Regions from separate parts of the Pseudomonas sp. RSB 5.4 genome, predicted to be linked through region 3. Evidence: predicted binding sites of a transcription regulator. Region 3 holds the regulator's gene; each other region holds the start of a gene.
The links. The regulator sigma-54, encoded in region 3, starts transcription at its own class of promoters, with help from an activator protein. The targets are predictions, from matches to a motif close to ANTGGCATNNANNTTGCTNT.
Positions count from the first base shown of each region.

Region 1: the regulator sigma-54 is predicted to act here: its motif matches at 1,507-1,526, upstream of glnK (P-II family nitrogen regulator).
Region 2: the regulator sigma-54 is predicted to act here: its motif matches at 1,887-1,906, upstream of V9L13_RS00245 (flagellar basal body rod protein FlgF).

Region 1 is NZ_CP146986.1:4,340,449-4,343,725, reverse strand. It holds gene V9L13_RS19730 (YifB family Mg chelatase-like AAA ATPase) at 1-295, opposite strand, end outside; gene V9L13_RS19725 (accessory factor UbiK family protein) at 1,054-1,314, opposite strand; gene glnK (P-II family nitrogen regulator) at 1,728-2,066, shown strand; gene V9L13_RS19715 (ammonium transporter) at 2,104-3,277, shown strand, end outside.
Region 2 is NZ_CP146986.1:57,916-61,192, reverse strand. It holds gene flgH (flagellar basal body L-ring protein FlgH) at 1-208, opposite strand, end outside; gene flgG (flagellar basal-body rod protein FlgG) at 261-1,046, opposite strand; gene V9L13_RS00245 (flagellar basal body rod protein FlgF) at 1,092-1,832, opposite strand; gene V9L13_RS00240 (sigma-54-dependent phenylalanine hydroxylase transcriptional regulator PhhR) at 2,195-3,277, opposite strand, start outside.
Region 3 is NZ_CP146986.1:5,610,851-5,614,127, reverse strand. It holds gene lptA (lipopolysaccharide transport periplasmic protein LptA) at 1-69, shown strand, start outside; gene lptB (LPS export ABC transporter ATP-binding protein) at 69-794, shown strand; gene V9L13_RS25185 (RNA polymerase factor sigma-54) at 981-2,474, shown strand; gene raiA (ribosome-associated translation inhibitor RaiA) at 2,548-2,856, shown strand; gene ptsN (PTS IIA-like nitrogen regulatory protein PtsN) at 2,869-3,277, shown strand, end outside.

The DNA.
Region 1 (3,277 bases), 1.3 Mb from region 3:
GACACGGCACCTGCACACTCGCCGACAGAATCCCCAAGGCAATCGCCAGATCAAAGCGCCCGCCATCCTTGGGCAAGTCCGCCGGCGCCAGATTCAAGGTGATCCGCCGCGCCGGAAACTGCAGCCCGGAATTGATGATCGCGCTGCGCACCCGGTCCTTGCTCTCCTTCACCGCCGCTTCCGGCAGGCCGACCATGGTCAGCGAGGGCAGACCGTTAGCGAGATGGACTTCGACGGTGACGGCGGGGGCATCGACGCCAATCTGGGCGCGACTGTGGACGATGGAGAGGGACATGGTCGTTCCTTGAGCTGAATCGGGGACCGCTTCCTGCGGGTTTTTGAAGGGTAGTTGGGGAAGGGCGATCAGGCGGGGGCGAACTTTCACTGGATGTTGCGGGAAAGTGGTCAACCAATCTCGAGGCGAAAAAAAACCGCCTTGAGGAGACGGTTTTCAGTTTGCAGGCTTCGGTGAGGCCAAGGCCTGCGTATCCTTTGCGGACACACTCACGTGAAATCAGGTTATGCATGTTTGCTCATTGGCGCAAGTATCAAAAGGGCTTGAACGGGCGCAACGGTAATGTTGTCAGCACTTGCCTAACGACTTGATACAAGTTGTTTAAATCGCTTTTCTAAGGGCGCTCATAAAATCCGCAATGACGATGCCCACTCATGGAGTATTCGCGAAGTGTGGCCGGGAGCGCAAAGACTTCATGTTCCTCGACGCGGTGTGAGACCCGTGCCGGTGCTTTTTTTGGGGGACTCACACCCGGCCGCCTTGGCGGACACACTCACGTGTAGTCCCGAAGGTGTTCGTACGCCGGAAAGTGCATCGGAGGTTTGGCCCCACGCAAGGAGGGCCAAAATATGTCTAAGTTTCTTAAACATATGTGGCGCCTCGTCAGAATCGCGTTATGGGCTTTTCGCCTGTACGAGTTTCTGCGAGACCGTTGAAATAATTCGTTGTAAGGATTGATCTGACGGAAACCGCTCCTGCTTTGGCAGGAGCGGTTTAACTTCTCTTCGCAAACTTGAAGGCATTTCTACTCGGGATTGTTATTCCGCAGGCGGCGTCAGCTTCGCTTCCATCTCGGCAACTTTCGCTTCGAGGCTCTCGAGGCGAGCGCGGGTACGGGCCAGTACGACCATCTGACTGTCAAACTCTTCCCGGCTCACCAGATCCAGTTTGCTGAATGCACTTTGCAACAGCATCTTGAACTGGCTTTCGATTTCGGCTTTCGGCAGCGGGGTGTCACCGCTGAACAGGCGGGAGGCAGTGCCGCTCAGGGCGTCGAGGAAGTCTTTGGGCGCGAGCATGGTGGATGTCCTGTAAACAATGGCGGGCAGTGTATCACGCAGTGTCTATAGTCATTTGCGCAGGCATGGATGCACGCTTTTCGCGCAAGCGGACGGACGGCAGCGCACCGTTGTTGTGCGTATCCATCGCGGGTTTTGTGCGCGAGCGCCTGCGGCAGCGGCCAAGGGATTGAAATCAGGGGAATTTGGCGAGATGGCAAGCTTTCTGCTTAGTCGGTAGTGACCCATGCACTGATGCAGTCGCTGTGACGAATGCAGTGCGGCAGGCGGGACGGGGAGTTTCGTCGGCAGCGGTTAGCTGGCGTCAGTCGGGCAGGTAAGGCCGACGATGCGTTACAAAGCCAGGCACTGCGCTTAGACTTGAGTCGGGTTTGTTTTCCTGGGGCAAGTCCACCAATTCGGGAGAGAGTTTCATGAAGCTAGTCACTGCCATCATCAAGCCGTTCAAGTTGGACGACGTGCGCGAGTCGCTGTCCGAAATCGGCGTGCAGGGCATTACCGTCACTGAAGTCAAAGGCTTCGGCCGGCAGAAGGGTCACACCGAGCTGTATCGCGGCGCGGAGTATGTGGTCGATTTTCTGCCCAAGGTGAAAATCGACGTGGCCATCGACGACAAGGATCTGGATCGGGTTATCGAGGCGATAACCAAGGCTGCCAACACCGGCAAGATCGGTGACGGCAAGATCTTCGTGGTCAATCTGGAACAGGCGATCCGCATCCGTACCGGCGAAACCGATACCGACGCGATCTAAACGCCGCCACAAACCCAACGCCCCAGGAGAAAACAATATGACTCTGCGTAAATTCGCAGGGCTAGGCGCCCTGTTGTCCATCGTAATGCCCGGCCTGGCTATGGCGGCAGATCCGGTGGCGCCTCCAGTCCTCAATTCCGGCGACACCGCCTGGATGCTGACCTCCACAGCCCTCGTGCTGTTCATGACCATTCCCGGCCTCGCGCTGTTCTACGGCGGCATGGTGCGGTCGAAAAACATTCTTTCGGTGATGATGCAGTGCTTCGCCATTACCGGCCTGGTCACCATCCTGTGGTTCCTTTATGGCTACAGCATGGCGTTCGACACCACCGGGATGGAAGCCAACGTCGTCAACCTGAACTCCTTCGTCGGCAGCTTTGCCAAGGCCTTCCTCGCGGGCATCACGCCTGCCAGCATTACCGGCCCGGCAGCACTTTTCCCTGAAGCGGTGTTCGTCACTTATCAAATGACCTTCGCCATCATCACTCCGGCGCTGATCGTCGGTGCCTTCGCCGAGCGCATGAAGTTCTCCGCGATGCTGGTGTTCATGGGCGTCTGGTTCACTCTGGTGTATGCGCCGATCGCGCACATGGTCTGGAGCGGTCCGGGTTCGCTGCTGGGCGATTGGGGCGTGCTCGATTTCGCCGGCGGCACCGTGGTTCACATCAACGCCGGTATCGCCGGTCTGGTGGCGTGCCTGGTGCTGGGCAAGCGTAAAGGCTTCCCGACCACCCCGATGGCACCGCACAACCTTGGTTACACCCTGATGGGCGCGGCGATGCTGTGGGTCGGCTGGTTCGGCTTCAACGCCGGTTCCGCCGCGGCCGCCAACGGCACTGCCGGCATGGCGATGCTGGTGACTCAGATCGCTACCGCTGCTGCAGCATTGGGCTGGATGTTCGCCGAGTGGATCACCCACGGCAAACCTAGCGCACTGGGCATTGCCTCGGGTGTGGTTGCAGGTCTGGTGGCAATCACGCCGGCAGCCGGTACCGTGGGCCCGATGGGCTCGCTGATCATCGGTCTGGCGGCCGGTGTGGTGTGCTTCTTCTGCGCGACCACGCTGAAACGCAAACTCGGTTACGACGACTCCCTGGATGCCTTCGGCGTGCACGGTATCGGCGGTATCCTCGGCGCGATCCTCACCGGCGTGTTCGCCGCGCCGGCGCTGGGTGGCTTCGGCACCGTGACCGACATCGCTTCGCAAGTGT
Region 2 (3,277 bases), 690 kb from region 3:
TGTCACCGACCCGGAACGCCTTGCGGTCGCTGTACAGGTTCTGCTCGAAGCCGGCCTGATAGATCGAGCCGTTGTTGGCTGCAGCCGGCAACGGCGTACGCGGCAATACCGGGGCGTAGTAAGGGTCATTGGGCTTTGGCGGCGGAGCGACGCAGCCCGCGAGCGAGACGACCCCACCCAATGCCAGAACAGATACGAAGCGTTTCATGACCCTTACCTCACGGTGTTGCAGGCGGCCTCATGGCCGCCTCATAGACTGATTACAGATTCTGCGTTACGAACGAGAGCATCTGGTCGGCGGTGGAGATCACCTTGGAGTTCATCTCGTAAGCGCGCTGAGTGGTGATCATGTTGACCATCTCTTCAACGGTGCTGACGTTGGAACCTTCCAGGGTGTTCTGCAGCGTGGTACCGAAACCGTTCAGGCCCGGGGTGCCGATTTGCGGCGCGCCGGAAGCAGCGGTTTCGAGGAACAGGTTGTTGCCCACCGCTTGCAGACCGGCCGGGTTGATGAAGTCGGCGGTTTGCAGGTTGCCGATCACCTGAGCGGCCGGGTTGCCTGGCACTGTGATCGACACGGTGCCGTCGGTGCCGACGGTGAAGCTCTGCGCGTTGTTCGGGATGACGATGGCCGGCTCCAGGGCGAAACCGCTGGCGTTGACGATCTGGCCATTGGAGTCGAGGTGGAAAGTACCGTCACGGGTGTAGGACGTGGTGCCGTCCGGCTGCAGGATCTGGAAGAAACCGCGACCGTCGATGGCCATGTCCAGCGGCTGCTCGGTGGTTTGCAGGCTGCCGGCGGTGAAGTTTTTCTGCGTGCCGACGATGCGCACACCGGTACCCAGTTGCAGACCCGACGGCAGTTCGCTGTCCTGGGTCGACTGAGCGCCTGGCTGACGCTTGATCTGATACAGCAGGTCCTGGAATTCGGCACGGTCACGTTTGAAACCCGTGGTCGAGACGTTCGCCAGGTTGTTGGAAATGGTGGTCAGGTTGGTGTCCTGGGCGGACAGACCGGTTTTGGCAACCCATAGAGCCGGAAGCATTCGATTCTCCTCGTGCGCCTGTTTTACGGCGCGACGTTCTGATAATTAGCTGATCTGCAAGACCCGAGCCATGGCCTGGTCGTCGTCTTTGGCGGTGTTCATCATCTTGACGTGCAACTCGAACTGCTTGGCCAGGGCCAGCACCGAGGTCATTTCTTCCACGGCATTGACGTTGCTCGACTCAAGGAAACCCGACACCAGTTTGACGTTGGCATCGGCCGGCGCAGGCTGGCCGTCCTTGGTGTAGATCGAGCCATCGAGGCCCTTGTTGAGGTTCTTGATGTCCGGGTTGACCAGTTTGATCCGGTCGACTTCCGCCATGACGCGCGGGCCTTCGCCCATCGCACGAATACTGATGGTGCCGTCTTCACCGACTTCGACCTGCTGCTCCGGCGGCACGGCGATCGGACCGCCGTTGCCCAATACCGGCATGCCGTTGCCGGCGCGCAATACGCCGAGGGCGTCGATGTTGAGGCTGCCGGTGCGCACGTAGCTTTCGCCGCCGTTGGGGTTCTGCACGGCAATGAAACCGTTGCCGGTCACGGCGACGTCGAGGTCACGCCCGGTCTGCACCAGCGAACCGGCGGTGAAATCAGTGGCGGGCCGTTCGCTCATGGCAAACGCACGCGCCGGAAAGCTGTCACCGAACACCGGCATCGAACGCGCCTGCTCCAGGTCGCGCTGAAAACCATTGGTGGAGATGTTCGCCAGGTTGTTGGCATGCGCCTTTTGCGCCAGTGCGTTCTGACTGGCGCCGGTCATTGCCACATAAAGGTACTTGTCCACACTCTTTCCTCTGCATGCCGGACGTTTGCCGCCCACCGCTGTACTGCTGAGCCATAAGCAATTTGCAGACCAACTTTTTTCTGGCGGCTTGCGGCCCGGTAAACAAAGGACTTGAGGGGGTTTGCGGGGAAATTGGAAATGTATCGAAGTCGAAAAACCGGCGGTGTTATGCCGCTAGGCGGCAATCCCGATTGTTGCAGATGGAAATAAAACCTGTGGCGAGGGGATTTATCCCCGATGGGTGGCGAAGCCGCCCCGCTTTTCTTTCAGGACGACCTCGTTTACAGGTTTTGCGACTGCTGCGCAGCCGATCGGGGATAAATCCCCTCACCACAAAAGCTCTTCTCACCACAGTGTTGCTGTCAACTCTCGGGGTCTTTACCGACCTCATACTCGCGCAGCTTATTAGCAATGGTTGTATGCGAAACCCCCAACCGCTTGCCCAGTTGCCGACTGCTCGGGTGTTCGGAATACAGGCGTTCCAGCACCGCTTTCTCGAAGCGTCCGACGATCTCGTCCAGCCCACCCTCCAGCGAGAAATCGCCAAGCGGCTGACGCACGCCGTAATCCGGCAGGCGAATGTGTTCGACCTTGACCGTGCCACCCTCGCACAGCGAAACCGCCTGAAACAGCACGTTTTCCAGCTGCCGCACGTTGCCCGGCCAGTGGTAATGACTGAGCCGATCCATCGCCGCCGGCGCCAGTTTCGGCAGCGAACAGCCGATCTGCCGACTGGCCTGATCGAGGAAGTGCTCGACCAACGGGGTCAGACCGTCGAGGCATTCGCGCAGCGGCGGGATGTGCAGCGAAAGCACGTTCAAGCGGTGATACAGATCCTGACGAAACTCGCCGCGCGCGCACAATTCGGACAAGTCGACCTGGGTCGCGCAGATCACTCGCACGTCCAGATACACCTCTTCATCACTGCCGACCCGGCGGAAGCAGCCGTCCTGCAGAAAGCGCAGCAGCTTCACCTGCAAGCGCGGGCTCATCTCCCCGACGCCATCGAGGAACAGCGTACCGCCCGCCGTCAGCTCCAACAGGCCGAGCTTGCCTTCGGCGCGCGCACCTTCGAACGCGCCGGGGCCATAGCCGAACAGCTCGGTCTCGGCCATCGACTCCGGCAGCCCGGCGCAATTGAGCGCCATCAGCGGCGACTGTCCGCGCGGGCTGGCGAGGTGACAGGCGCGGGCCAGCAACTCTTTACCGGTGCCGGTTTCGCCTTCTATCAATAGCGGCGCATCCAGCGGCGCCATGCGCCGCGCCTCACGCACGACAGCGGCCATCACTTTCGAGCTCTGGAAGATACTGTCGAAGCCGCGCAGTTCCTGCTTGCGCACGTTATAGATACGCTCACCAACGCGGTCGGCGCGGTGCAAGGTCAGCACCGCACCGGCCATGGCTTCACTGTCGTCATGCTCCGATTGCAGCGGCGCGATGTCGGC
Region 3 (3,277 bases):
GAGGCGCGTCCGCGCATCGACATGGTGATCCAGCCGAAGCCGAAAAACGACGAGAAAAAGGCCCAGTAATGGCAACTCTGAAAGCTCAACACCTGGCCAAGGCCTATAAAAGCCGCCAGGTTGTGCGCGACGTCAGCCTGTCGATCGACAGTGGCCAGATCGTTGGCCTGCTCGGCCCGAACGGCGCCGGCAAGACGACCTGCTTCTATATGATCGTCGGCCTGGTGCAGGCCGATCAGGGCCGCGTGTTGATCGATGATCTGGACGTCAGCCATCAGCCGATGCACGGCCGCGCCAAGGCCGGTATCGGCTATCTGCCGCAAGAAGCGTCGATCTTCCGCAAACTGTCGGTGGCCGATAACATCATGGCCATCCTCGAAACCCGCGCGGAACTCGACAAGGCCGGTCGTCGCAAGGAACTGGAAAGCCTGCTGCAGGAATTCCACATCAGCCACATCCGCGACAACCTCGGCATGAGCCTGTCCGGTGGTGAACGCCGCCGGGTGGAAATCGCCCGCGCACTGGCGACCGCACCGAAATTCATCCTGCTCGACGAACCGTTCGCCGGTGTTGACCCGATCTCGGTCGGCGACATCAAGCAGATCATCCACCACCTCAAGGCCAAGGGCATCGGTGTTCTGATCACCGACCACAACGTGCGTGAGACCCTGGATATCTGCGAAACCGCCTACATCGTCAACGACGGTCAACTGATCGCCGAAGGCGATGCTGCGACCATCCTTGCCAACGATCTGGTGAAGGAAGTGTATCTGGGCCACGAGTTCCGCCTGTAAGCACCAAGGCACTTGACCAGCCTCCGGGTGCTGTATCGATGAAGCAGGCTTTTATACGCTTTTATTGTTACAGCGCTCTAGGCAAACACGACAGTTTCAGGCATATAATTTGCTTAAGTTTGGCGCTTCGGCGCCCTGTAGTGGATGGCGCATGCGCGCCGGCGAATAAGGTGTTAAGCCCCTGCCATGAAACCATCGCTAGTCTTGAGAATGGGCCAGCAGCTGACGATGACACCGCAGCTGCAACAGGCCATCCGCCTGCTCCAATTGTCGACCCTGGACCTGCAACAGGAAATCCAGGAGGCCCTGGAATCCAATCCGATGCTCGAACGCCAGGAAGAAGGCGACGACTTCGACAACTCCGATCCTTTGGCCGACAACGCCGAACAAAAGCCCAACACCGACATTCAGGAACCGTCATACCAGGAAACCGCCCCGACGGTGGACAACCTGGAGGAAGGTGAATGGAACGAGCGCATTCCCAACGAGCTGCCGGTCGACACTGCCTGGGAAGATGTCTACCAGACCAGCGCCAGCAGCCTGCCCAGCGGCGATGACGACGAGTGGGACTTCACCACCCGCACCTCTGCCGGGGAAAGCCTGCAGAGCCATTTGCTCTGGCAATTGAACCTGGCGCCGATGTCCGACACCGACCGCCTGATCGCCGTGACCCTGATCGATTGCATCAACAATCAGGGCTACCTCGACGAAACCCTCGAAGAAATTCTCGACGCCTTTGATCCGGAACTCGACATCGAGCTGGACGAGATCGAAGCCGTCCTGCACCGCATCCAGCAGTTCGAACCCGCCGGCATCGGCGCCCGCAACCTCGGCGAATGCCTGTTGCTGCAACTGCGCCAGCTCCCGGCCAAGACTCCGTGGCTGAACGAAGCCAAGCGTCTGGTCAGCGATTACATCGATCTGCTCGGCAGCCGCGACTACAGCCAGCTGATGCGGCGTATGAAGCTCAAGGAAGATGAGCTGCGTCAGGTCATCGAACTGGTGCAGAGCCTGAATCCGCGCCCGGGCTCGCAGATCGAATCGACTGAAGCCGAGTACGTGGTGCCGGACGTCATTGTGCGCAAGGACAACGAACGCTGGCTGGTCGAGCTGAATCAGGAGTCGGTGCCCCGTCTGCGGGTCAACGCACAGTACGCCGGTTTTGTCCGTCGCGCCGATACCAGCGCCGATAACACCTTCATGCGCAATCAGTTGCAGGAAGCGCGCTGGTTCATCAAGAGCCTGCAAAGCCGCAACGAAACCCTGATGAAAGTGGCGACCCAGATCGTCGAGCATCAGCGCGGTTTCCTGGAGTACGGCGACGAAGCCATGAAGCCGTTGGTCCTGCACGACATCGCCGAGGCGGTTGGTATGCACGAATCGACGATTTCCCGCGTCACTACCCAGAAATTCATGCATACCCCACGGGGCATTTATGAACTGAAATACTTTTTCTCCAGCCACGTCAGCACCTCCGAAGGCGGCGAATGCTCGTCCACGGCGATTCGCGCGATCATCAAGAAACTGGTTGCGGCGGAAAATCAGAAAAAGCCGTTGAGTGACAGCAAGATCGCTGGTTTACTGGAGGCACAAGGCATTCAGGTGGCTCGCCGCACCGTCGCCAAGTACCGCGAATCCCTCGGGATCGCGCCTTCGAGCGAACGCAAGCGGTTGATGTAAGCCACGTTACAGCGTTCCAGTGGCAGGCTCTTCGGCCTGCCGCTTTATGCACTGGCAACGAAGGAGAAGCTGTATGCAAGTCAACATCAGTGGACACCAACTGGAAGTGACCCAACCTCTGCGTTCCTATATCGAGGAAAAACTCCAACGACTGGAGCGCCATTTCGACAAGATCACCAACGTGCAGGTCACGATGTGCGTCGAAAAGCTGAAGCAGAAAATCGAAGCCACCTTGCATATTCCCGGCAGCGAAGTGGTCGCCAACGCAGAAGATACCGACATGTACGCTGCGATCGACGCACTGACCGACAAGCTGGATCGCCAACTCAAAAAGCATAAGGAAAAGACCCAGAGCCTCCTCCAGGGCGCGACAGGTCGTTAACACCCCCAACCCATGATCCGACTTGAAAGTATCCTGACCCCCGGCCGTTCCCTGGTGAACGTGCCGGGCGGCAGTAAAAAGAAAGCCCTCGAACAGATTGCCAACCTGATCGCCCGCGAAGTGCCGGGTCTGGAGATGCAAGATGTCTTCGAGGCGCTGATCGCCCGTGAGAAACTTGGCTCCACCGGTTTCGGCAACGGCATCGCCATTCCCCACTGTCGCCTCAAAGGCTGTGAAGCGCCTGTCAGCGCTTTGATGCACCTTGATGCGCCTATCGATTTCGATGCCATCGACGGTGCGCCGGTTGACCTGCTGTTTGTCCTGCTGGTCCCGGAAGCTGCCACCGATGCCCACCTGGAATTACTGCGCCAGATCGCCAGCATGCTCGATCGCAAGGAAGTGCGCGAAAAACTGCGCAGCG